DNA from 2 places in the Pseudoxanthomonas sp. JC1303 genome. Region 2 is predicted to be linked to the other one. Evidence: predicted binding sites of a transcription regulator. Region 2 holds the regulator's gene; the other holds the start of a gene.
The links. Region 2 encodes FliA, which starts transcription of late flagellar genes. Its sites were predicted from a motif close to TAAAGTTTNNCNNNCNNNGGCCGATAA; they were not measured.

Region 1: ACORQU_RS03435 (methyl-accepting chemotaxis protein) is a predicted target of FliA. The motif match lies at 6,435-6,461, and genes of this name have one in related genera.

The regions. Positions count from the first base shown of each region.
Region 1 covers NZ_CP185958.1:751,717-763,368, forward strand. The annotation lists gene ACORQU_RS03420 (alpha/beta hydrolase) at 1-1,349, shown strand, start outside; gene ACORQU_RS03425 (thiamine pyrophosphate-dependent enzyme) at 1,403-3,157, opposite strand; gene ACORQU_RS03430 (NADPH-dependent FMN reductase) at 3,541-4,131, shown strand; gene ACORQU_RS03435 (methyl-accepting chemotaxis protein) at 4,208-6,397, opposite strand; gene ACORQU_RS03440 (GGDEF domain-containing protein) at 6,584-8,203, shown strand; gene ACORQU_RS03445 (DUF3597 domain-containing protein) at 8,417-8,845, shown strand; gene ACORQU_RS03450 (hypothetical protein) at 8,925-9,146, opposite strand; gene ACORQU_RS03455 (methyl-accepting chemotaxis protein) at 9,484-11,325, opposite strand; gene ACORQU_RS03460 (RNA polymerase sigma factor) at 11,481-11,652, shown strand, end outside.
Region 2 covers NZ_CP185958.1:4,078,456-4,090,107, forward strand. The annotation lists gene flhB (flagellar biosynthesis protein FlhB) at 1-140, shown strand, start outside; gene flhA (flagellar biosynthesis protein FlhA) at 158-2,221, shown strand; gene flhF (flagellar biosynthesis GTPase FlhF) at 2,392-4,065, shown strand; gene ACORQU_RS18220 (MinD/ParA family ATP-binding protein) at 4,052-4,936, shown strand; gene ACORQU_RS18225 (RNA polymerase sigma factor FliA) at 4,933-5,682, shown strand; gene cheY (chemotaxis response regulator CheY) at 5,701-6,093, shown strand; gene ACORQU_RS18235 (protein phosphatase CheZ) at 6,093-6,701, shown strand; gene ACORQU_RS18240 (chemotaxis protein CheA) at 6,705-8,318, shown strand; gene ACORQU_RS18245 (flagellar motor protein) at 8,448-9,188, shown strand; gene motD (flagellar motor protein MotD) at 9,198-10,133, shown strand; gene ACORQU_RS18255 (ParA family protein) at 10,133-10,915, shown strand; gene ACORQU_RS18260 (chemotaxis protein CheW) at 10,912-11,652, shown strand, end outside.

The DNA of each region.
Region 1 (11,652 bases), 1.0 Mb from region 2:
GCGCCAGCGTGATGGTCGACCTGGACGATGTGGCCTTCCCGTCAGGCTTCTCGACGCTGCCGGCCGGCGACTACGTGTTTCAGGCGGTGCTGGACCCCGATCACAGCTACAACTACCTGGGCCGCGACGGTGGCGACCTGGTCAGCGCGGTGACCGAAGGCCCGTTGGCGGCGGGCGAGGCGCTGCCGAACCTGTCGCTGGTCAAGCGCCTGCCGGTGCACGATGACCCATGGCGGCTGTCCTCCCGTGCTCCGCAAGCGGTGCGCGATGCGCTGCCGCAGGCCAAGGCGCAGACCCACGACGCCTCCATGGTCAGCCCGGCGCTGAGCGCGTTCTGGGGCCGGCCGATCCAGGTGCGCGCGCGGGTGCTGATCCCGCCCGGCTACGACGCCAAGGCGGCCACACGCTACCCCACGGTGTATTTCACCCATGGCTTCACCGGCAACTACGACCGTCTGGCCGGCAACATCGCCACGGTGTGGCAGGCCATGGCCAGCGGGCAGATGCCGAAGATGATCTGGGTGTTCCTGGACGAGTCCACGCCGACCGGCACCCATGAGTTCGCCGACTCGGTGAACAACGGCCCGTGGGGCACGGCGCTGACCGAGGAGGTCATCCCCGCGCTGGAGCGTGAGTACCGCATGGACGCCAAGCCCAGCGGACGGTTTCTCAACGGCCACTCCTCCGGCGGCTGGGCCACGCTGTGGCTGCAGACCCGCTACCCGAAGATCTTCGGCGGCACCTGGTCGACCTCGCCGGACCCCAGCGACTTCCACGACTTCACCGGCGTGGACCTGTACGCGCCCGACGCCAACCTGTACACGCGCGCCGACGGCAGCCCGGTGCCGCTGATCCGCGACCACGGCAAGGTCATCGCCAACATGGAGACCTTCGCCCGGCTCGAACGCGTGCTCGGCCCGTACGGTGGGCAAATGGGTTCGTTCGACTGGGTGTTCTCCCCGCGCGGGCAGGATGGCGCGCCGCTACCGATGTTCGACCGCGACACCGGCAAGGTCGATCCCAAGGTCGTGGCCTATTGGCATGCGCACTACGACATCGCCGCGCGCGTGGCCGCGCACTGGCCGCAGCTCAAGCCTGACCTGGATGGCAAGATCCACCTGATCGTGGGCACGGCCGATACGTTCTACCTGGACGGGGCGGCGCACCGCTTCAAGGCGGTGCTGGACAAGCTGGGCGCGAAGAGCGACTTCCGCTTCCTGCCCGATCGCACACATTTCGATCTGTACAAGCAGGGCGACGACGACAGCGCGCTGCTGAAGAAGATCGCCTGGGAGATGTACGCGGTGGCCCGGCCCGGTCAGGCACGGACCAAGGCGCCAGGCCAGTAGAGCCACCGTCGAGACCTACCGGCGCGCCTGGCGGGCGCGCCGGTGGCGTTGCGCTAGTCGTCGGACTTGCGCGACCTGCGCGACTTGAGCCGCTCGACGAAGTTGTCCTTCAACAGCGACTTGACCTCCTGCCCGCGGCCCTTCAACACGGCCTTGGCGCCGTACAACGCGGTGCCGGCGACCTGGGCGAACTCCACTTTGGGTGGCATCACCAGTTCGGTCGGGCTGGTGTGAACGTCCAGCAGCGCCGGCCCGGGATGGGCCAGCACGTCGCGCACGGCCTGCTCCAGGTCTTCACTGCGGGTCACGGTACGACCGTAGAGCCCGATCACCTCGGCCAGGCGGCCGAAATCGGGGTTCCTCAGGTCGGTGTAGTTGTCCAGCAGACCCTCGACCTTCTGCTCGAGCTCGACGAAGTTCAGCGAACTGTTGTTGTAGACGATCACCTTGATCGGCAGTTGCTCCTGCACGGCGGTCAGCAGATCGCCCAGCAACATGGCCAGGCCGCCATCACCCGACAGCGAGATCACCTGCCGCCCGGGGAAGGCCTTCTGCAGGCCGAGCGCCTGCGGCATGGCGTTGGCCATCGTGCCGTGCAGCAGGCTGGTCAGCGTGCGGCGCCGGCCGTTGCCGCGGATATGGCGCAGCAGCCACACCATCGGTGAGCCGCCATCGGCCGTGAACAAGGCATCGTCGGTGGCGTGGCGATCGATCAGCGCGGTCAGGTGCTGGGGATGGATCAGCTCGCCCTCGCCCGGCTGTTCTTCCTCGGCCAGGGTGTCCAGCGCGGCCTTGCGATGCTCCAGGCATTCGTCCAGGTAGGCGCGGTCGCTGCGTGGGGTCAGCAGCGGCAGCAGCGCCTGCATGGTCGGGGCGATGTCGCCGACCAGGCCCAGGTCCACCGGATGCCGACGCCCCAGGTGCGAGCCATCCCGATCGACCTGCAGCAAGGTGGCCTTGTCCGGGTAGTACTGCGCCCAGGCGAAGTCCGCGCCCAGCAGCAGTAGCGTGTCGCACGACATCAGCGCGTGGTAGCCGCTCTCCACCCCGAAGATGCCGGTCATGCCCATGTTGAAGGGGTTGTCGTGCTCGACGAAATCCTTGCCGCGCGAGGTGTGGGCGATGGGCGCCTTGAGCGTCTCGGCCACCTGCAGCAGCCAGGGGTGGGCGGTCTCGCAGCCGGCGCCGGCATAGATGGCCACCTTGCCACCGGTATTGAGTTTGTCGGCCAGCTCCTGCAGCTCGGCGTCGGATGGGCGCAACACCGGCGCGGTGAAGTGCACGCCGAACGGCACGTCATGCTTGACCTCCATCGTGGAGATGTCCGACGGCAGGATCACCACCGCCACGCCGCGCCGGCTGATTGCCGCCTGGCAGGCCAGCGCGACCACGCGATGAGCCTGCTCAGCGCTGTGCACCTGCTCGCAGAACACGCTGCAGCTTTTATAGACCGCGGCGAAATCCACTTCCTGCGGAAACTCCATGCCCAGTTCTGCGGTGACGATCTGGCTGGCGATCAGCACCACCGGGGCGCGGTTGCGGTTGGCCTCGAACAGGCCGTTGATAAAGTGCAGGCCGCCGGGCCCGCACGAGCCAGCGCAGGCGGTAAGCCGCTTGGCGATGAGCGCCTCGGCGCCGGCGGCGAAGGCACCGGCTTCCTCGTGGCGCACATGCACCCATTGGATGCCACTGTCGGCGATGGCGTCGGTGACGTGGTTGAGGGTGTCGCCGACGATGCCGTAGCAGTGCTGGACGCCGGCCTGTTCAAGGGTGTCCACGACGATGCGGGCGACGGTGGGGTGGGCCATGGGATGCAAACTCCAGCGCGGGCCTCCCATGCTAGGCATCGCGCGATGAGGCGAGCGTCGATGGCATGTTGCGTCTCCGTCAACGACATGGGACGGGGCACGGCCGTGGTGCCCGATAGATCGTCTGCGGCCACGTTCCGTTCGGCCCTGGAGACGGCAGGGATGCATGCGCGGCTGCAAGGCCGGTCGCGTGGTGTCCACGCATGCCCTGGCTGTCACGCGCGCCGCCGTGGCTGCGCAATCCATGTTTCCCGATTGCGCAGCCGCCCGCACAAACAGCCGCCAGGCAATCAACGCAGCGCGCATGCACCGGCCTGCAGCGTGGGCGGCATCGTCATCGACATTCGGCGATCATGCCGGTCCCGCCTTCGGAACCTTCCGTCATGTCCGACAACATCCTGGTCTTCTACGGCTCCTACCGCCGCGATCGCATGGGCATCCGCCTGGCCCAGTACGTGGTGCGCACGCTCAACGCGCGCGGTGCCCAGGCCGAGCTGATCGATGCCAAGGCGGTCGACCTGCCGATGCTGGACCGCATGTACAAGGAATACCCCAAGGGCGAAGCGCCGCCGGCGATGGAAGCGCTGGCCGAGAAGCTGCGCAAGGCCGACGGCTTCGTGTTCGTCACCGGCGAATACAACTGGGGCCAGCAGCCGGGCCTGAAGAACCTCACCGACCATTTCCTGGAGGAATGGTTCTGGCGCCCGGCCGGCATCGTGAGCTACTCGGCCGGGCGCCTGTCCGGTGCGCATGCCGCGGTGGCCTGGCACGGCACGCTGTCGGAGATGGGCATGGTGGTGATCTCCAGCACGGTCACGGTCGGGCCGATCGGCAAGACCCTGGACGCCGAGGGCCAGCCCATCGAGGCCGCAGGCCAGTCGCTGGAACGCAGCTTTGTCCGCTTCGCCGATGACCTGGGCTGGTGGACCGAGGCGGCGCGCGCCCAGCGCCAGCGCCGCCCGCCACCTTACTGACGGCCAAACGGCCATGCACTAAAGAAAAAGCCCGCACATGGTGCGGGCTTTTTTGTCCTCTCCGGCAATCGGTGGGTCAGGCCGGGATGGCGAGCGGTCCGCGTGCCGCCGACGAGGGCGCCCCTGCCTGCGCGCGCTTGACGGCGCCCTTGCCCGGCTTGGTTCCACCGAAGCGGAACACCGCCACCGCCCGGCTCAGCTCGGCCGCCTGGTCTTCCAGGCTGCGCGCTGCGGCGGTGGCTTCTTCCACCAGCGCCGCGTTCTGCTGGGTGCTCTCGTCCAGCTGCATGACCGTGCGGCTGACCTGCTCGATGCCCGAACTTTGTTCGGCGCTGGCCGCGGAGATCTCGGCCATGATGTCGGTCACCCGCTTCACCGAGGTCACCACCTCGGCCATGGTGCTGCCGGCGCGCGCCACCAGCACCGAGCCCTGCTCGACCTCCTGCACCGAATCGGTGATCAGGGTCTTGATCTCCTTGGCCGCATCGGCCGAGCGCTGGGCCAGCGAGCGTACCTCGGAGGCCACGACGGCGAAGCCGCGGCCCTGCTCGCCGGCGCGCGCGGCTTCCACCGCCGCGTTGAGCGCCAGGATGTTGGTCTGGAAGGCGATGCCGTCGATCACGCTGATGATGTCGCCGATGCGGGCCGAAGCCGCGCTGATCGACGCCATGGTCGTCACCACGTCCTCGACCACCTGGCCGCCGGTCTGGGCCACCTCGCCCGCGCCGAGCACCAGCTGGTTGGCCTGGCGTGCACTGTCGGCGTTCTGCTTGACCGTGGAGGTCAGCTCTTCCATGGACGCGGCGGTTTCTTCCAGGTTGGCGGCCTGCTGTTCGGTGCGGACCGACAGGTCACCATTGCCGGTGGCGATCTCGCCGGCGGCGGTGTTGATCTGTTCGACCGAGCGCTGGATGCCCTGAACGATGGTGGTCAGCTGCTCGGCGGTCCGGTTGGCGGCCGCGGCCAACAGGCCGAACGCACCTTCGTAATGGGCCTCCACGCGCTGGGACAGGTCACCATCGGCGATCGCGCCCATGATCCGGCCCACGTCCGACAGCCCCGTATCGGCCTGCTCCATGAGCAGGTTGAGCGCGCCAATCATGTCGGCGAAGGCATGCTGGTAGCGCGCCTGCTCGCCACGTGCCGAGAAGTCGCCACGCGCAGCCGCGTCGGCCAGGCGGGCGATGTCGCCGTTGATCGCCGACAGGTTGCCCTTCACCGCATCCAGCGCCTCGTGCAGGGCGGCACGCTGCCCGGGCAGGCGGCGCATGTCGCGGCGCAGGTCACCGCGGCCGTATTCGCCCATGATCTGCATCGCCTCGATGATCGCGTCCAGATGCTCGAACAGCACCCGGTTCACGCCACTGGCCAGGGTCCCGTAGTCACCCGGGAAGTCCTCGGGCATCCGGTGGGCGATGTCCTCGCCCTGCTGCAGACGTGTCAGGGTCTGCATCTCGCCGTTGAAGCGCTGCAGCACCTGCTGCATCTGGCCCATGCTGGTCATCAGCTGCCCGGCCTCGTCGCGCGACTCGACCTTGATCTGGGTATCGAAGCGGCCGGCCGCGATGGCCTCGGCGGCGCGCGTGGCCGCGCGCAGCGGCGTCCCGATGGCCGCGGCGATCAGCCAGCACAGACCGACCACGATGGCGATCAAGCCGGCGCCGATCAGGGTCAGGGTGCGGGTGAACTTCCAGGCCTCGGCCTGGATGTCCTCGGCATACACGCCCATCGCCACGATCCAGTTCCACTGGGGGAAGGCGGCCGCGTAGCTGATCTTGGGCAACTGTTTCTTGCTGCCCGGCTTGGGCGCGCTGTAGTTGCTGAAGCCATCACCCTGGCTGACGGCCTTCTGGATGTCGCGATAGACGTACTCGCCGGCATCGCTCTTGTAGTCGCTCATGTCGGTCCCGGGCTTGCGCTTGGGATGCATGACGATGCGCATCTGCGGGTCGGCGACGAAGAAATAGTCCACGCCGCCGTTGGTGCGCATGTCCGCGAGCGCCGCCTTGGCCTGCTCCTGGGCCTGGGCGTGTGTCAGCGCGCCACTGGCCTCGCGCTTGGCGTAGTGCTCCAGCACCGACAAGCCCATGTCCACCTGCGTCTTGACGCTGGCCTTGCGGGCCGCCACCAGGTCGAGATACTGCAACCGTGCCGCAGCGACCGACAGGATGACCACACCGACCGTGATCAAAGCACAGAGCAGCACGAACTTGCGTGTCAGCGGCAGGTTGGCGATATGGCGACGTAACGAGACAAGCGGGTTCATGAGGCGCTCCGGATTCCAATCAGCATTGGCATAAGCGATATCGGCGGGTCGCTGACAGCCTTGACCAGTTTTTTCTGAACACGCATCCAGCCCGGCCCCTCAAGCCGACGCCCGTCTGGTCGATATTCGCTGTGACGCGGATGCTTGGGTCGTCCGTTCCCCGACTCCACGCCCAGGTCCTGCGCGATGCCTCAACTGCCCGATCCGCCACCGCCGAAGGGAGGGCTGCGCCGACTCCTGTCCAAGCTGGGCGAGCGCGGTGAGGACACCGCCAAGCCCGGCAAGGCGGTGCTGACGACCACCCATCGACGCGTGTCCGCGAGCACGCCCTCGGCAGTCGAGGTTGCCGCTCCGCCAGTCGATGCGGCGGCCGCCACCGCCGCGCTCATGCGCCTGTTCTCCCATGCCCATCGGCCGGAGGAACTGCTGGATGCCTTCGCCAGCGGCATGGCCAGCCTGCATGGCGAGCTAGGCGACATGGGCCGGCGTCTGCGCGTGGCCTACGATGTCGGCGACTGGCCCGGCTATGGCCGCGCCCTGCGCCAGTTGATCGACAAGTACATCCGCACCATCGACGTGGCCGACCCGCTGGCCGCCGGACGCACCCAGGCCGAATACCTGCGCGACCTGCTGCGCCATGCCCTGGGCAATGCCCTGGCCACGCTGCTCCAGCGCACCCCGGACCTGGTCGAGGAAGCCCAGTCGCTGGGCACTGCGCTGCGCCACTGGCGCCCGGGCCAGGACCTGGGCGCCATGGAGACCCGCCTGCGTGAACTCACCCACCAGATCGGGTTGCGCGCCGACGATGCCAACGAGCAGCAGAACCTGCTGCTGGGCCTGTTCGACCTGTTGCTGGAGAACGTCGGCGAGCTGATCGACGAACGCAGCTGGCTGCAAGGCCAGATCGGCATGGTCCGCCAGCTGATCGCCGGGCCGATGGACGCCCCGGCCATCGAGCAGGCGCGCGGCACGCTGCGCGAGGTCATCTACAAGCAGGGCCTGCTCAAGCAGGGCATCGCCGAGTCCAAGCAGGCCATGCGCGAGATGATGGTGTCCTTCGTCGACCGCCTGGGCGGCATGGCCACCAGCACCGGCGAATACCACGACCGCGTCGCTGGCTATACCCAGGCCATCGGCGACGCCAACAGCATCGCCGAGCTCAACCGCCTGTTGCAGGAGGTGCTGGACGATACCGCCGGCATGCAGGCAGAAGCGGCTTCGGCACGCGATGTGCTGCTCAACGCCCAACAGCAGGTACAAGCCGCCGAAGCGCGCATCCAGGCACTGGAGCAGGAGCTCAAGGACGTGGCCGGGCTGGTGCGCGAGGACCAGCTGACCGGCGCGCTCAATCGGCGCGGCTTCGAGGAACTGTTCGAGCGCGAAGTGGCGCGTACCCAGCGCAGCAGCGCCCCGCTGTGCGTGGCGATGCTGGACCTGGACGATTTCCGCAAGCTCAACGAGACCCACGGCCATGCCGGCGGCGATGCGGCCCTGCGTCACGTCGTGGAGATCGCCCGCGCCACCCTGCGCGCCACCGACGCCATCGCCCGCTTCGGCGGCGAGGAATTCGTGCTGCTGCTGCCGGACGCAACCATCTTCGAGGGCAGCGCCGCGGTCACCCGCCTGCAGCGCGCGCTGGCCCAGCATTCGTTCCTGCACGAGGACATGCGCGTGTTCGTCACCTTCAGCGCCGGCGTGGCTCTGCGCAAACCGGACGAGGCCCAGGACGTGCTGCTCAAGCGTGCCGACCGCGCCATGTACGAGGCCAAGAAGGCCGGCAAGAACCGCGTCCTGAGCGCCGACTGAGCGCCAGACCTGCGCGCAGGTGGCGATGAAAGACTCGGCCGCGTGGCAGCGGACACCGCGCCTTGGGCCACACGATGTCGGGACAGGCGGGCGTCGACACGGCCAGCCGTGCCGACGGTGGCCGGCTGAAGCGGACACTCACCGCCGTTTCATCCGCGCTGGCACTGCTGCGCGTTAAGGTCGGCGCCCCTGTCCCCTCAAGCGAGACCCGAGATGAGCCTGTTCTCCAACATCGTCAACAAGATCTTTGGCCATGCCCAGCCGGCCGCGCCGGCGACGCCGGCTGCCGCGCCCGGCCCGCAGGTGACCATCGTCGATGGTTCCGAGGCCACCGCCGACATCGCCCCGCCGGCACGCAACCCGGCCCCGGCCGCTGCCGCCGCGCCGGTGGATGTGGAAGCCGTGCTCACCGACATGGCCGCGGCCAAGGGCGGCAAGAGCGACTGGAAGCATTCCATCGTCGACCTGCTCAAGCTGCTGGACCTGGATTCCAGCCTGGAGGCGCGCAAGCAGTTGGCCGAGGAACTGGACGTGCGCGCCGGCGCCCATGGCAGCGCCGAGCAGAACATCGCCCTGCATAAGGCGGTCATGCGCAAGTTGGCCGAGAACGGCGGCAAGGTCCCCGCCGAACTGAAGGACTGACGCCCGCCCGCCGCCCGCCGCGATCAGCGTCGGGCGGAACGGGGCGCGTTGCGCTGGCCGCCCGAGGCGGCCAGCGCGATCAGCTCGCGCTGGCCAGCCGGTGGCCGCCGCCGAGCAGCCTGGCTGGCAGCAGCAGCGCGGCCCGCAGCAGCGCGAAGACCGCGCCGAAGGTCACCCCGACCAAGCGGAACGGCAGCGATAGCAGCCACACGAACGGCCAGGCCACCAGGGCCAGGAGCGCCAGCGGCCAGCACAGCACGGCCAGCAGGCACCAGAGCAGCAACGTCGTCAGGGTCCGCATGGGGGGAGATTCCCGGGAGCCGAAGGAAACGCAAGCCTACGCCATCGGCGCCAGGCCCGGCGTAAGACCGTCCGGCTCAGCGCCAGTGGCCGCTGGAGGTCTCCTCACCGTGTCTCACACCCTGGACGAAGGGCTCCAGCGCGGCTGGGGCACAGCATGCGCGCCACAGCCAGCATCACCTGGCGGGCAGTACGGCAGTCGCCGACGACCGCCGCGACCCCGTCGGCGGCGCGCAGGAGGACGTCGAGCAGCCCCCTGGACGTTCCCTGTCCGGTGGCGGGTCAAGGCGCGGGCATGTCGGCCGGTGCGACACGCGGCAACGCCGCGCGGCCCCTTTTCACTCCAGCGTATAGCCCACGCGGAAGCCGCCCCAGTGGCGGCGGCCGACCATCACCGGCACCGACAGGTCGAACATGATCTGCCCGGTGTCGCGGCGATAGACCTGCAGGCGATAGGGGTCGGTATGCGCGCCCACGCTGCGACCGACTCGGTCGGTGAAGATGCGCTTGGTGCGGTTGCCGACCAGATCGACCGCCGGGTCCCCGGTCAGCGGCTGGGTGAAGCGCAGGTTGTGGGTGGGCACATAGCCGTCCGGATTGGCGCAGATGGCGAAAACGATCCACGGCTGGGCGTCGAGCACCGGCTCCTGGAAGGCCGGTAGCACCTGGTCGCACAGCCGGTCGAAGCCGCTGGTGTACTTTTCCGGCGAGGTCCCCGGGATGGGCGTGTAATCACGGCCGAACAGTGCGGCCGGCTCGATCCGGTGCTGGTCCAGCGCCTGCTGCAGGGCCATGCCGATCCTGCGCGCGGCCTCCTCGGCCAGGGCGCGCACCGTGGCATGACGCGGCTCGCGCATCGGATCCTCGGGCAGGCGGAACAGGCCCACGCAGTCGCGCAAGGTCTCGGTGCCAGCCCCCAGCGCCTCGCTGCGGCGGGCGACCTGCTCGGCGTGCTCCAGGTTGGAGCGGCCCAGTGCGACCACCGCATCGACCGAGGATTCGATCGCCCGGATCTCGCCCCCCTGTGCGCCCAGCCGTTCGGCCACGGTGGCCATCGCCCCGCTGGCCCGCCCCATCAATGCGCCGATCCCTTCCAGCACCTCCTCGGTCCGGCGGGCGGACTGGGCACCCTCGCCCACCGCGGCGCTGGTCTCATCGATGATCACCCGCACGTCGCGCGCGCCGCTGGCTGCACGTTCGGCCAGGCGCCGGATCTCTCCGGCCACCACGGCAAAGCCCTTGCCGGCCGGGCCCGCGTGGGCCGCCTCGATGCTGGCATTGATGGACAGGATGTTGGTCTGGAAGGCGACCGAGTCGATGACCTCGATCACCTCGCTGGCACGCGCCGCGCGGCGTTCGACCTCCAGCATGGCCGCGTTGAGCCCACTGGCGGCCTCCCGACCCTGGCGTGCGCGTTCATCGGCACTGGCGGCCACGTCCATGACCTGGCGCAGTTCCTCGCCCACGCCCTGCAGGCGCTCGGTCAGGCGGCGGGTCGCCTCCATGACCTCTTCCAGGGCCTCGCCCTGCGCCTGCGTCTGACGTGCGAGTTCGTCGTTCTCGGCCACCAGGTGCGGGACCTGGCTGGCAATCTGGACCGACAGCGCCACGGCCTGGCGGATCGCCTCGGCCAGGTTGCCGAAGCCCGCGCGCAGCTTGCCGCCGACCTCGCCTTCCACGTCGGTGGGCATCGTCGGCGGGGTCAGCTCGCAGGCCGCCAGCGCCTGCCCGGCCTGCAGCAGCAGCTGGCGATCGCCGGCGGCCTGGGCCAGGCGCTGCACCAGCGGCTGCATCGGGGTGGAGACCGCCATCGGCGTGGCAGTGGTGGTGGTGGACAGTGCGCGCGCATCGCGCAGCAGGGCAGCGGTTTCCACATGCGGCAACGACAGCAGCCAGCCGCCGGCCTGGGCCTCGCGCTGGTAGCGCACCCGGCGCGCGGGGTCATCGCCTGGCGCGACCCACACCCCCTCGGTGCCCAGCACGGCCGGGTCGAGCCCCCACAGCTGCGCGGCCGGCGCGCCGGCCAGTTGCTCGGCGCTGCAGCCCAGCACATCCAGGGCCATGCGGTTGCCGGCGGTGATCAGGCCCTCGGCCGAGAGCCGAAGCAGGGCCACCGGCACCTCCGGCAGGGTATCGAGCGTGGTTCCGGCGGACTGCGCCGGCGGCGGAGACGACGACATGAGCTTCTCCCTACATCCTTGGAGCACTATCGGCCGCGGTGGCCCCGGGTTGAGCCTGGCGCGACAGGCCGGCCCCGGGGGGCGCCGCGGGCTGGCGAACAGGCCGCGCGAAGGCCGTTTTAAACCCTTTGGCCAATCGCTGCATCACACTGGGCATGCTGACCACGGCCGCCACGATTCCCATGGACGTACCCGACATTGCCCAGGAGGACGTGGATGCGCCGCAGGCGCGCGCCGCCGCGCGTGGCGACACCCAGGCCTTCGAGCAGCTCTACCGGCGGCATGCCGGCCGCGTGCACGGGGTGATCGTACGCTTGGTGGGCGGGC
Region 2 (11,652 bases):
AAATCCCCGTGAGACTGTACGCGGCCGTCGCCCAGATCCTCTCTTACGTCTATCAGCTGCGCGCCTGGCGCGCTGGCCCGATGCCGCCCCTGCCACCGATCGACGTTGACGAATTCGCTCCGGGGAGCCGCCGTCCATGAGCAAGCCCGTCACCCAGATGAACCCGCGTAAGGTCATGGACATGATCAAGCACGGGCTCGGCGCCCCGCTGATCGTGCTGGCCATGCTGGCCATGGTGGTCGTGCCGCTGGCCGCCCCGGTCCTGGATGCGCTGTTCACCTTCAACATCGCCATCTCGCTGATGGTGCTGCTGGCGGTGGTGTACGTGCAGCGTCCGCTGGAGTTCAGCATCTTCCCGATCGTGCTGCTGATGACCACGATGCTGCGCCTGGCGCTCAACGTAGCCTCCACCCGCGTGATCCTGCTCAACGGCCAGGGTGGCCACGGCGCGGCCGGCAAGGTGATCGAGGCCTTCGGCGAATTCGTGATCGGCGGCAACTACGCGGTCGGCATCGTGGTGTTCGCCATCCTGACGATCATCAACTTCGTGGTGATCACCAAGGGCGCCGGGCGCGTGTCGGAAGTGACCGCGCGCTTCATCCTGGACGCCATGCCCGGCAAGCAGATGGCGATCGACGCCGACCTCAACGCCGGCCTGCTGACCCGTGAGGAAGCCAAGGCCCGGCGCGAGGAAGTGCGCGAGGAAGCCGACTTCTACGGCTCGATGGACGGCGCCAGCAAGTTCATCCGAGGCGATGCCATCGCCGGCATCCTGATCCTGTTCATCAACCTGCTTGGCGGCCTGGCCGTCGGCGTGCTCCAGCACGGCATGCCCTTCACCGAGGCGGCGGCCACCTACACCCTGCTGTCCATCGGTGACGGCCTGGTCGCCCAGCTGCCGGCGCTGCTGGTGTCCTCGGCGGTGGCCATGCTGGTCACCCGCGCCTCGCGCTCGCAGGACATGGGCGGGGCGATGGTCGGCCAGGTGTTCGGCCAGCACAAGGCGCTGGCCGTGGCCGCGGCCATCCTGGGCCTGGTCGGCCTGATCCCGGGCATGCCCAATGTCGCTTTCTTGACGCTGGCCCTGATCCTGGGCCTGATCGGCTGGAAGATGTGGAAGCGCAGTCTGGCCCTTGAGCAGGCCAAGTCCGCCCCCGACAAGCCCGAGGTCACCGCCGCGGCCCAGGCCAGCGCCGAGCTGAGCTGGGACGAGCTGCGCCCGATCGATCCGTTGAGCCTGGAGGTCGGTTACCGGCTGATCCCGCTGGTGGACAAGGCCCAGGGCGGCGAACTGATGGCCCGGATCAAGGGCGTGCGCCGCAAGCTGACCCAGGACATCGGGTTCCTGATCCCGCCGGTGCACATCCGCGACAACCTGGAACTGCAGGCCAGCGCCTACCGCCTGCTGGTCCATGGCGTGCCGGTGGCCACCGCCGACATCCACCCTGATCGTGAGCTGGCCCTGGACCCGGGTGGCGCCCTGGCCAAGATCGACGGCATCCCCGGCAAGGACCCGGCCTTCGGCCTGGACGCGATCTGGATCCAGCCGCACCAGCGCGCCTACGCCGAGACCATGGGCTACACCGTGGTCGACCCGGCCACCGTCATCGCCACCCACCTGTCCCACCTGGTCCGCGAGCACGCCCCCGAGCTGCTCGGCCACGAGGAAGTCCAGCAATTGCTGGCCACCCTGGCCAAGAGCGCGCCCAAGCTGGTCGAGGACCTCACCCCCAAGGCGCTGCCGCTGTCGGTGGTGGTGCGCGTGCTGCAGAACCTGTTGATCGAGAAGATCCCGGTGCGCCAGCTGCGCAAGATCGTCGAGGCCCTGGTCGAGCATGCCCCGCAGAGTCAGGAACCCGGCGCGCTGACCGCCGCGGTGCGCAACTCCCTGGGCCGCTTCATCGTCCAGGAAATCGCCGGCATGTCGCCGGAACTACCGGTCTTCACCCTGGCCCCGCAATTGGAACGCGTCTTGCAGGATTCCACCCAAGGCAACGGCGCTGCGCTGGAGCCCGGATTGGCAGAGCGCTTGCATCAGAGCCTGGCCGACTGCGTGACCAAGCAGGAAGCCCGCAACGAGCCGGCGGTGGTGCTGGTCCCGGGCCAGGTCCGGGCCGCCCTGGCCCGGCTGGTCCGGCACAGCGTCCCGGCGCTCTCGGTCCTGTCCTACAGCGAAGTACCAGAAGACAAACGTTTGAAATTGGTGGGGACGATCAGCTGATTGACGATCTCCCCGTGCAACTGAAAACCGGCGCCGCCACCCGGCCCGGCACGTGGAGACGACAAGACGATGACATCGGCGACGCCCTCAGCCCCCAGATCGACGCACCCTGATCACGCACCGCGCTCCACCCCGCTCCACTTCCCTTCCACCCATTCCGGTTTCCGCTCATGAAGATCAAGCGCTTCGTAGCTCCCGACATGCGCAACGCCTTGCGCATGGTCCGCGAAGAACATGGCCCTGACGCGGTGATCCTCTCCAATCGCCGCACCGAGGAAGGCATCGAGATCGTGGCCGCCAGCAACTACGACGAGGCCCTGGTCCAGCGTGCCCTGGACGCGGTGCGGCCGGAGCCGGCCAGCGCCCCGATGCCCGCCCCGACTGCGCCGGTGCCGCCGCAGGTGAGCTACTCGGCAGCCAACCCGGCCCCGCGCGTGCCCGCCGAGGCGGCCCCCAACTCGGCCATGGCCATGATGGCGGCCATCACCGAGCGTCGCCTGGGCGGCCAGCCCCGCGAGCAGGCCGCGCCGGCCCCCGCACCGACGGCCACCGTGGCTTCCCGCCCGGCCCGCCCCGCCGCGCCGGCCCCGGCCCCGGCTCCGCGTGTTGCCCAAGCCGAAGTCGAGGCGCCGGCCGTCCCGGTGCGCGCGCCCGCCGCGCCGCGCCCGTTCGCCGAATACATGCAGCCGGTCCAGCCCCAGGAGCTGGCCGCCGCCGCGCCGGCCCCGGCCGTGGCCGCCTTCCCGCGCGATCCGGTCACCGCCCCGCCGGTGGCACCCGCCGTCCCGGCCCCCGCGCCGATCCAGGCAGCGCCCGCGGTCCAGGCCGAGCCGGCGATCATGGCCGCTGCGCCGGTCGCCACTGCCGCCCCGGCACCGGTGGCCGCCGCTCCTGTAGCCGCCCTTCCGGCCGCGCCGGTGTTCCCCAAGCCGCAGGATGACGCCCAACTCAGCCAACTCCGCGACGAGCTGGCCCTGATGCGCCAGATGATCGAGCGTGAGATGAACCGCCTCACCGACGAGCGCCTGCGCGGGTCGCCCGTGCGCGCCCAGGCCCTGGAGCTGATGGACGATTACGGCTTCGATGCCGGCCTGATCCGGGATGTGGTCATGCAGATCCCGGCCGACCTGGAGCTGCACCGCGGCCGCGGCATGATGCTGGGCCTGTTGTCCCAGCGCCTGCCCATCGCCCACGGCGACCCGCTGGAAGAAGGCGGCGTGATCGCCCTGGTCGGCCCGACCGGCGCCGGCAAGACCACCACCATCGCCAAGCTGGCCTCGCGCTTCCTGCAGACCCATGCCGCCCGCGACATCGCCCTGGTCACCACCGACACCATCCGCGTCGGCGGCCGCGAACAACTGCACAGCTACGGCCGCCAGCTGGGCATCGCGGTGCACGAGGCCGACAGCGACGCCTCCCTGCAGCAGCTGCTGGTGCGCCTGGCCGACTACAAGCTGGTGCTGATCGACACCGCCGGCCTGGGCCAGCGCGACCGCGCCCTGGCCGCCCAGCTGAACTGGCTGCGCGCCTCGCGCACGGTCCGCTCGCTGCTGGTGCTGCCGGCCAATGCCCACTTTTCGGACCTGGACGAGGTGGTGCGCCGCTTCGCCGGGGCCGCCCCGCAGGGCGTGATCCTGACCAAGCTCGACGAGACCGGACGCTTTGGCAGCGCCCTGTCGGTGGTCGTGGATCACCGCCTCCCCATCACCTGGGTGACCGATGGACAGCACGTGCCGGACGACCTGCACCGCGCCAATGCCCCCAGCCTGGTTTTGCGCCTTGAAGATTTGCGGCGCGATGCCGATAAGCCCTGTATCCCGGAGCAGACCCATGCAGTCGCGTGACTACGCCAAGCTGACCAACGCCTTCCCCCTGTCGGCGACCCGACCCGAGCCGCTGGGCCCGGTGCGGACCATCGCCGTGACCGGTGGCAAGGGTGGTGTCGGCAAGACCAACCTGTCGGTCAACCTGTCCATGGCCCTTGCGGACATGGGCAAGCGGACCCTGTTGCTCGACGCCGACCTGGGTCTGGCCAACGTCGACGTGTTGCTGGGCCTGACGCCCCGCTACACGCTGGCCGACTTGGTCGCCGGCCGCTGCACCCTGGAAGAGTCGATCATCGACATGCCCAATGGGCTGATGGTGGTTCCGGCCGCCTCCGGCCGCCGGCACATGGCCGAGCTGGCCCCGGGCCAGCACGTCGGGCTGATCAACGTCTTCTCCGAGCTGGAGCGCGACCTGGATGTCATGGTGATCGACACCGCCGCGGGCATCACCGACAGCGTGCTGACCTTCTGTCAGGCCGCCCAGGATGCGGTGGTGGTGGTCTGTGACGAGCCGGCCTCGATCACCGACGCCTACGCCCTGATCAAGGTCCTCTCGCGCGAGCGCGGCGTGGACCGGGTGCAGATCGTGGCCAACATGGTCCGCGACCCCAACGAAGGCCGCCTGCTGTACGACAAGCTCGGCCGGGTCTGCGAGAAGTTCCTGGGCGACGTGTCACTCAACTATCTGGGCTGCGTGCCCCAGGACGACTGGCTGCGCCTGTCGGTGCAGCGCCAGCAGCCGGTGGTCAAGGCTTATCCGGCCAGCCCGTCGGCCCAGGCCATTGCCGAAATCGCCCGCCGCACCGCCCGCTGGCAGGCCCCGACCGCCCCGCGCGGCAACGTGGAGTTCTTCGTCGAGCGGATGATCCGCCCGGGGGTGGCCGCATGAGCGCCCTGGCCCAGTACCGCGCCGTCCAGCGCAACAACGACAACGACTACATCACCCAGCACGCCGACCTGGTGCGCCGCATCGCCCACCACCTGGCCGCGCGCCTGCCGGCCAGCGTGGAAATCGACGACCTGATCCAGGCCGGGATGATCGGCCTGCTGGAGGCCTCGCGCAGCTACGACGCCGACCAGGGCGCCTCGTTCGAGACCTACGCCTCGATCCGCATCCGCGGTTCGATGATCGACGAGATCCGCCGCGGCGACTGGGTGCCGCGCTCGGTGCATCGCCGCGCCCGCGACGCGGCCGCCGCGATCCGCAAGATCGAGCAGGCCACCGGCCGCGCCGCCGCCCCCAACGAGGTGGCCGCGGCGATGGACATGCCGCTGCCGGACTACATGCGCCTGATGGAAGACGCCTCACGCGGGCACGTGCTCAGCCTGGAGTCGCGCATCGAGGACCAGGGTGAGCTGGATACCGTCGCCAAGGGCGGCCCCAATCCGCAGCAGATGCTCGAACGGCAGGAATTCGGCCGCGAGCTGGGCAAGGCCATCGCGCAGCTGCCCGAACGCGAACAGCTGGTGCTCTCGCTCTATTACGAGCAGGAGTTGAACCTGAAGGAAATCGGTGCCGTACTGGGGGTGAGCGAATCGCGCGTCTGCCAGATCCACGGCCAGGCCACCGTGCGCCTGCGCGGTCGCCTCAAGGCATTCGAAATGGCCGATTCCGGCCTCGAAGACGAAGATTAAAGAACCTAGGAGTCAGCGGTGAACAAGAACATGCGGATTTTGATCGTGGACGATTTCTCGACGATGCGACGTATCGTCAAGAATCTGCTCGGCGATCTGGGCTTCACCAACACCGCCGAAGCCGAAGACGGCAACAGCGCCCTGGCGGCGCTGCGGGCATCGCCGTTCGATTTCGTGGTCACCGACTGGAACATGCCCGGCATGACCGGCATCGACCTGCTGCGCAACATCCGCGCCGATGACAAGTTCAAGCACCTGCCGGTGCTGATGGTCACCGCCGAGGCCAAGCGCGAGCAGATCATCGAGGCGGCCCAGGCCGGAGTCAGCGGCTACATCATCAAGCCGTTCACCGCCCAGACCCTGGAAGAAAAGCTGGGCAAGATCTTCGAACGCCTGGGAGCGGCCGCCTGATGAACGCCACGACCGAGCGCGGCGCGCTCATCGAGAGCCTGCAGCGGGCCCTGGACGCGCTGGAAAGCGGCGACGAGGGCGCCTGGCGGGTGGAGATCGACACCCTGGCCGCCTGGCGCACCAAGCCGATGATGCAGGGGCTGAGCCGGCTGGCACGCGACCTGGGCCAGGCCCTGGGCGACCTGCCCACCGTGCCGAGCGAAGCCGGCGAGCTGGACGATGCCTGCTCGCGCCTGGACCACGTGGTGGCCATGACCGAACAGGCCAGCCACCGCACCCTGGACCTGGCCGAGGAATGCCGCACCCTGGCCGACCAGCTGCGCGCCGGCGGCCTGAACGCCGACCAGGGCGAAATCCTGGACCGCATCCGCCACAACCTCACCGAGATGGCCCTGGCCCAGAGCTTCCAGGACCTGACCGGACAGATCATCCGCCGCGTGGCCGGCATCGTGCGCCGTGTGCATGAAGGCTTCGGCGCGCTGGGCCTGCCTCCCAAGGAGGGATCGCCGGTGGCCAATGGCCTGGCGGGCCCTGCCCTGGCCGGCCTGGACAAGCACGGCGTGTCCCAGCACGACGCCGATGACCTGCTCTCCAACCTCGGGTTGTAAGCCATGAGCGCCGTTCCCGACGACATCGCTGCCGACTTCATCATCGAGGCCCAGGAAATCCTGGAGCGCTTGGGCGAGCAGCTCGTCGCGCTGGAACAGGCGCCCGGTGATTCGGAGCAGCTCAACGCCGTGTTCCGCGGCTTCCACACGCTCAAGGGCGGCGCCGGGTTCCTGGCGATCCACCCGATGGTCGAGCTGTGCCACGCCGCCGAGGAAACCCTGGGCATGGCGCGCGCCGGCCAGACCACGCTGCAGGCGCGCCACTTCGACGCCGCCCAGCAGTCGCTGGACTACCTGAAGGACATGCTGGACGCCTTTTCCGGCGGACAGCCGCTCACGCCGGCCCCGCCGGCGCTGATCGCGCAGTTCGCGGCCGGCGACGTCCCGGCCACCACGCCCAGCAAACCCACGCCCGTGGCGGCGCCGGCGCCTGCCGCGCCCAAGGCCCAGGCCGCGGCGGCCAAACCGGCCGAAGCCGAGCACACCGTCCGCGTGGACACCAAGCGCCTGGATGCCATCGTCAACTTGATCGGCGAACTGGTCCTGGCGCGCAATCGCCTCAAGACCCTGCGCATCCGGCTCAAGGACGAAGAACTGGATCGCGCCGTCAGCGGCCTGGACGTGGCCACCGCGCGTCTGCAGACCGCGGTGATGCGCACCCGCATGCAGCCGGTCGGCAAGGTGTTCTCGCGCTTCCCCAAGGTGGCGCGCGATGTCGCCCGCACCCTGGAGAAGGAAGTCGAACTGGAACTGGTCGGCGCCGACACCGAGCTGGATCGCAACCTGGTCGAGGCCCTGGCCGATCCACTGGTCCATCTGGTGCGCAACTCCATCGACCATGGCGTCGAGGCGCCCGCCCTGCGCGAGGCCTCGGGCAAGCCGCGCAGCGGCCACGTGCGCCTGTCGGCCCAGCAGGAAGGCGACTACGTCAGCATCGAGGTGCAGGACGACGGCGCCGGCATCGACCCTGAGCGCCTGCGCGCCAAGGCCCGCGAAAAGGGCCTGATCGACCCGGAAGCCGCCGCGCGCCTGAGCACCGAGGAATGCCTGCACCTGATCTTCCTGCCGGGCTTCTCGACCAAGACCGAGATCACCGACATTTCCGGACGCGGCGTTGGCATGGACGTGGTCCAGTCCCGCATCCGCGAGCTCAGCGGCCAGATCACCATCCAGTCCGAACTGGGCCGCGGCAGCCGCTTCCTGATCCGCGTGCCGCTGACCCTGGCGATCCTGCCCACCCTGCTGGTCCAGGCTGGCGCGGACGTCTATGCCCTGCCGCTGGCCCGCGTGGTCGAGGTGCTGCACGCGCCGCAGTCCTCGCTGGGCTGGTTCGACGGCCGCGCGGTGCTTGACCGCCGCTCGCACACCCTGCCGCTGGTGGACCTGCGCCAGTGGCTGGGCCTGGATGCCCCAAGCTGCCCGCTGCTGACCGTGGTGGTACTGCAGGCTGGCGAATCCCGCGTCGGCCTGGTCGTCGACCAGGTCCGCGGCCGCGAGGAAGTGGTCATCAAGCCGCTGCCGCGTTCCCTGCGAGGCCTGCCCGGCTACGCCGGTGCCACCCTCATCGGCGACGGCCGCCTGGCCCTGATCCTGGACGTGGACGGCCTGCGGGGCTGATCCAAGGCGTGCATGACCCTGCCAGCGGCGCATGCCGCAGGCGGGCGCGCGTCATTTTTCCGGCATCGCCACGTCCACACCGGCCGCGCGCCGTATCAAGTCAGCGCGCATGGTGCCGATACCGTCTGCATGGATAAGCTCAGTCTCACCGGCCTGCTGCTGGCGATCGCGTCGCTGGTGGGGGGAAGCATTCTCAAGGGTGCGGGAATCGCCGCGCTCTGGTCGCCGGCGGCCTTTGTCATCGTGATCGTCGGGACCGTGGCGGCCATCCTGGTGCATACCCCGCCGGCGGTGTTCCGGCGGGCCTTCAAGATCGCCCGCTGGGTGATCCAGCCGCCGGCCAACAACCGCGACGCACTGCTCGGCCAGATCGTGGAGTGGAGCAACACCGCGCGCCGCAGCGGCCTGCTGGGCCTGGAAGACCAGGTCGGCGGCCAGGCCGATCCGTTCGTGCGCAAGGGCCTGCAGATGCTGGTGGACGGGGTCGAGCCCGAGGCCATCCGGCACATGCTGGAGATCGACCTGGAGGGACAGGAGCATTGCGATCTGGCCGCCGCCAAGGTCTTCGAGGGCATGGGCATCTATGCGCCCACGCTGGGCATCATCGGCGCGGTGCTGGGCCTGATCGCGGTCATGAAGAACCTGGCCGACCCCAGCATGCTCGGCCACGGCATCGCCGCCGCCTTCACCGCGACGATCTACGGCATCGCCTCGGCCAACCTGCTGTTCCTGCCGATGGCCAACAAGCTCAAGAGCGTGATCCAGCACAGCAGCGGCGAGCGGGAAATGCTCATCGAGGGGCTGATCGCCATCGCCCAGGGCGAGAACCCGCGCAACATCGAGGCCAAATTGGCCGGGTTCTTGCATTAGGTCCTGCATATGGCCCGCAAGCGCTCCCATGAAGAACACGCCAACCACGAGGCATGGGCCATCCCCTATGCCGACCTGATGACGTTGCTGCTGGCCTTCTTCGTGGTCATGTATGCCCTGTCCACGGTCAACGAGGCCAAGTACCGGGTCATGGCCGATGCCATGCGCACCGCGTTCGGCGGCCAGCCGCACACCATGGCCCCGGTGCAGGTGGGCGACCAGGCGCTACAGGGATCCGGCGGCGAGCGCCCCACGCCGATCAAGTCCAGCCCGCCACTCTCCGTGCCTGATCCCAATCGCCTGTCCAGCAGCCGTACCACGCCGGTGTCCCTGCGCGACAGCAGCCAGATGGATCGCGCCCAGCGCCAGCTCGATGCGGTGGCCAGCCAGCTCAGCCACGCCCTGTCGCCACTGATCAATAAGAAGCTCATCACCGTGCGCCGCTCGGAGCTGTGGATCGAAGTGGAGATCAACAGCGACATCCTGTTCGGCGCCGGCTCGGCCACGCTGGGCCACGACGCGCGCCAGACCCTTGACGCATTGGCCGCGGTCCTCAGCGACGCGCCCAACGGCGTGCGCGTGGAGGGCTATACCGACAACACCCCCATCGCCACGGCTCAGTTCCCCTCCAACTGGGAATTGTCGGCCGCCCGCGCGGCCACGGTGGTGCACCTATTCGCCGACCAGGGCGTGGACCCGGCGCGCCTGTCGATGATCGGCTATGGCCAGTTCCGCCCGCGCGCGGACAACGCCACCCCCGCCGGCCGCAACGCCAACCGCCGCGTGTTGCTGGTGATCCTGGCCGATGGCGGTGCCTCGGTGCAGGATCCGGCGCCCCAGCCGGTCCTGGCGACCGGCGCGCCGGCCACCCCTACCCCCGTCGACGCCGCACCCGCATCCCGGGCGCCGGCCGTCGTCCCTGCTGCAATTGAAGGAGTGAACTGATGCGCATCTGGGCCATTGCCAACCAGAAGGGCGGCGTCGGCAAGACCACGACCACCCTCGCGCTCGGGCGCGGTTTGGCCCTTCAGGGCCAGCGCGTGCTGCTGATCGACCTGGATCCGCACGCCTCACTGACGCGGGCCTTCGACATTCCGCTCGACCCACCGCCGGCCGGCGTGGTGGAACTGTTCGGCACCCCGCCGGCGGACCTGGCCACGCTCGCGCATCACAGCGAGATCGAGCACCTGGACTACGTATGCGGGCAGACTGCCCTGGCCACGCTGGAGCGCCGCAGCGCCAACCAGCCTGGCCTGGGCCTGGCCCTGCAGCAGGCGCTGACCCGTCACGCCGGCCAGCACGACTACGTGCTGCTGGACTGCCCCCCCACCCTGGGGCTGCTGATGATCAATGCGCTGGCCGCCGCCGACCGGGTGATCATCCCCACCCAGGCCGAGCCCCTGGCCCTGCACGGCCTGACCAGCATGGTGCGCACCGTGGACATGGTGGAGCGCTCGCGCCGCCGGCCCCTGCCCCAGTCGATCCTGCCGACATTGTTCGACCGCCGCACCCGTGCCGGCCACGACACCCTGCGCCAGATGCAGGACACCTACGGCGAGCGGGTCTGGACCGAGGCCGTCCCGGTCGATACCCGTATCTGCAACGTCAGGTCCCTGACCGTGCCGGTGGTCTCCAACGCCCAGCCCAGCCGTGGCCAGGCCGCCTACGAACGCGCCCTTGCCTGGCTGCTGGCCAGCAGCGCGGTGGCCATGGAGGAAGCGGCATGAGCACGCCAGGCGTCATCGACGACTATCTGGAAGGCCTGCTGCACGACCTGGCCGCGCCGCAGACGCCGGCGCCTGTCGCGGCGGTCCCCTCACCCGCACCCGCACCGGTCGATCCGTTGCCCAAAGACGTGGCCGCCTCGGTCCTGGCCGAGGCCGAGGCCGAAGCCGATCCGGCCCTGGCCGCGATCATGGCCACGCCCGCCACAACGATGCCGACCGGCCCCTCGTCCGAGGACATCGCCGCCTCGGTCCTGGCCGAGGCCGAAACCGATCCGGCGCTGGCCGCGATCATGGCCGCGCCCGCCGCACGGGTGCCGACCGGTCCTTCGCCCGAAGACATCGCCGCCTCCATCCTGGCCGAGGCCGAATCCGATCCGGCCCTGGCCGCGATGATGGCCGCGCCCGCCGCGCGGGCGCCGACCGGTCCTTCGCCCGAAGACATCGCCGCCTCGATCCTGGCCGAAGCCGAATCCGATCCAGCCCTGGCCGCGATCATGGCCGCGCCCGCCGCGCGGGCACCGGCCGGCCCCTCGGCGGACGACATCGCCGCCTCGATCCTGGCCGAAGCCGAGTCCGATCCGGCGCTGGCCGCGATCATGGCTGCGCCCGCCGCATCGGCGCCGGCCGGCCCCTCGGCGGACGACATTGCCGCCTCGATCCTGGCCGAAGCCGAATCCGATCCGGCGCTGGCCGCGATCATGGCCGCACCGGCCGCCCGTGCGACGCCTCCCCAGCCC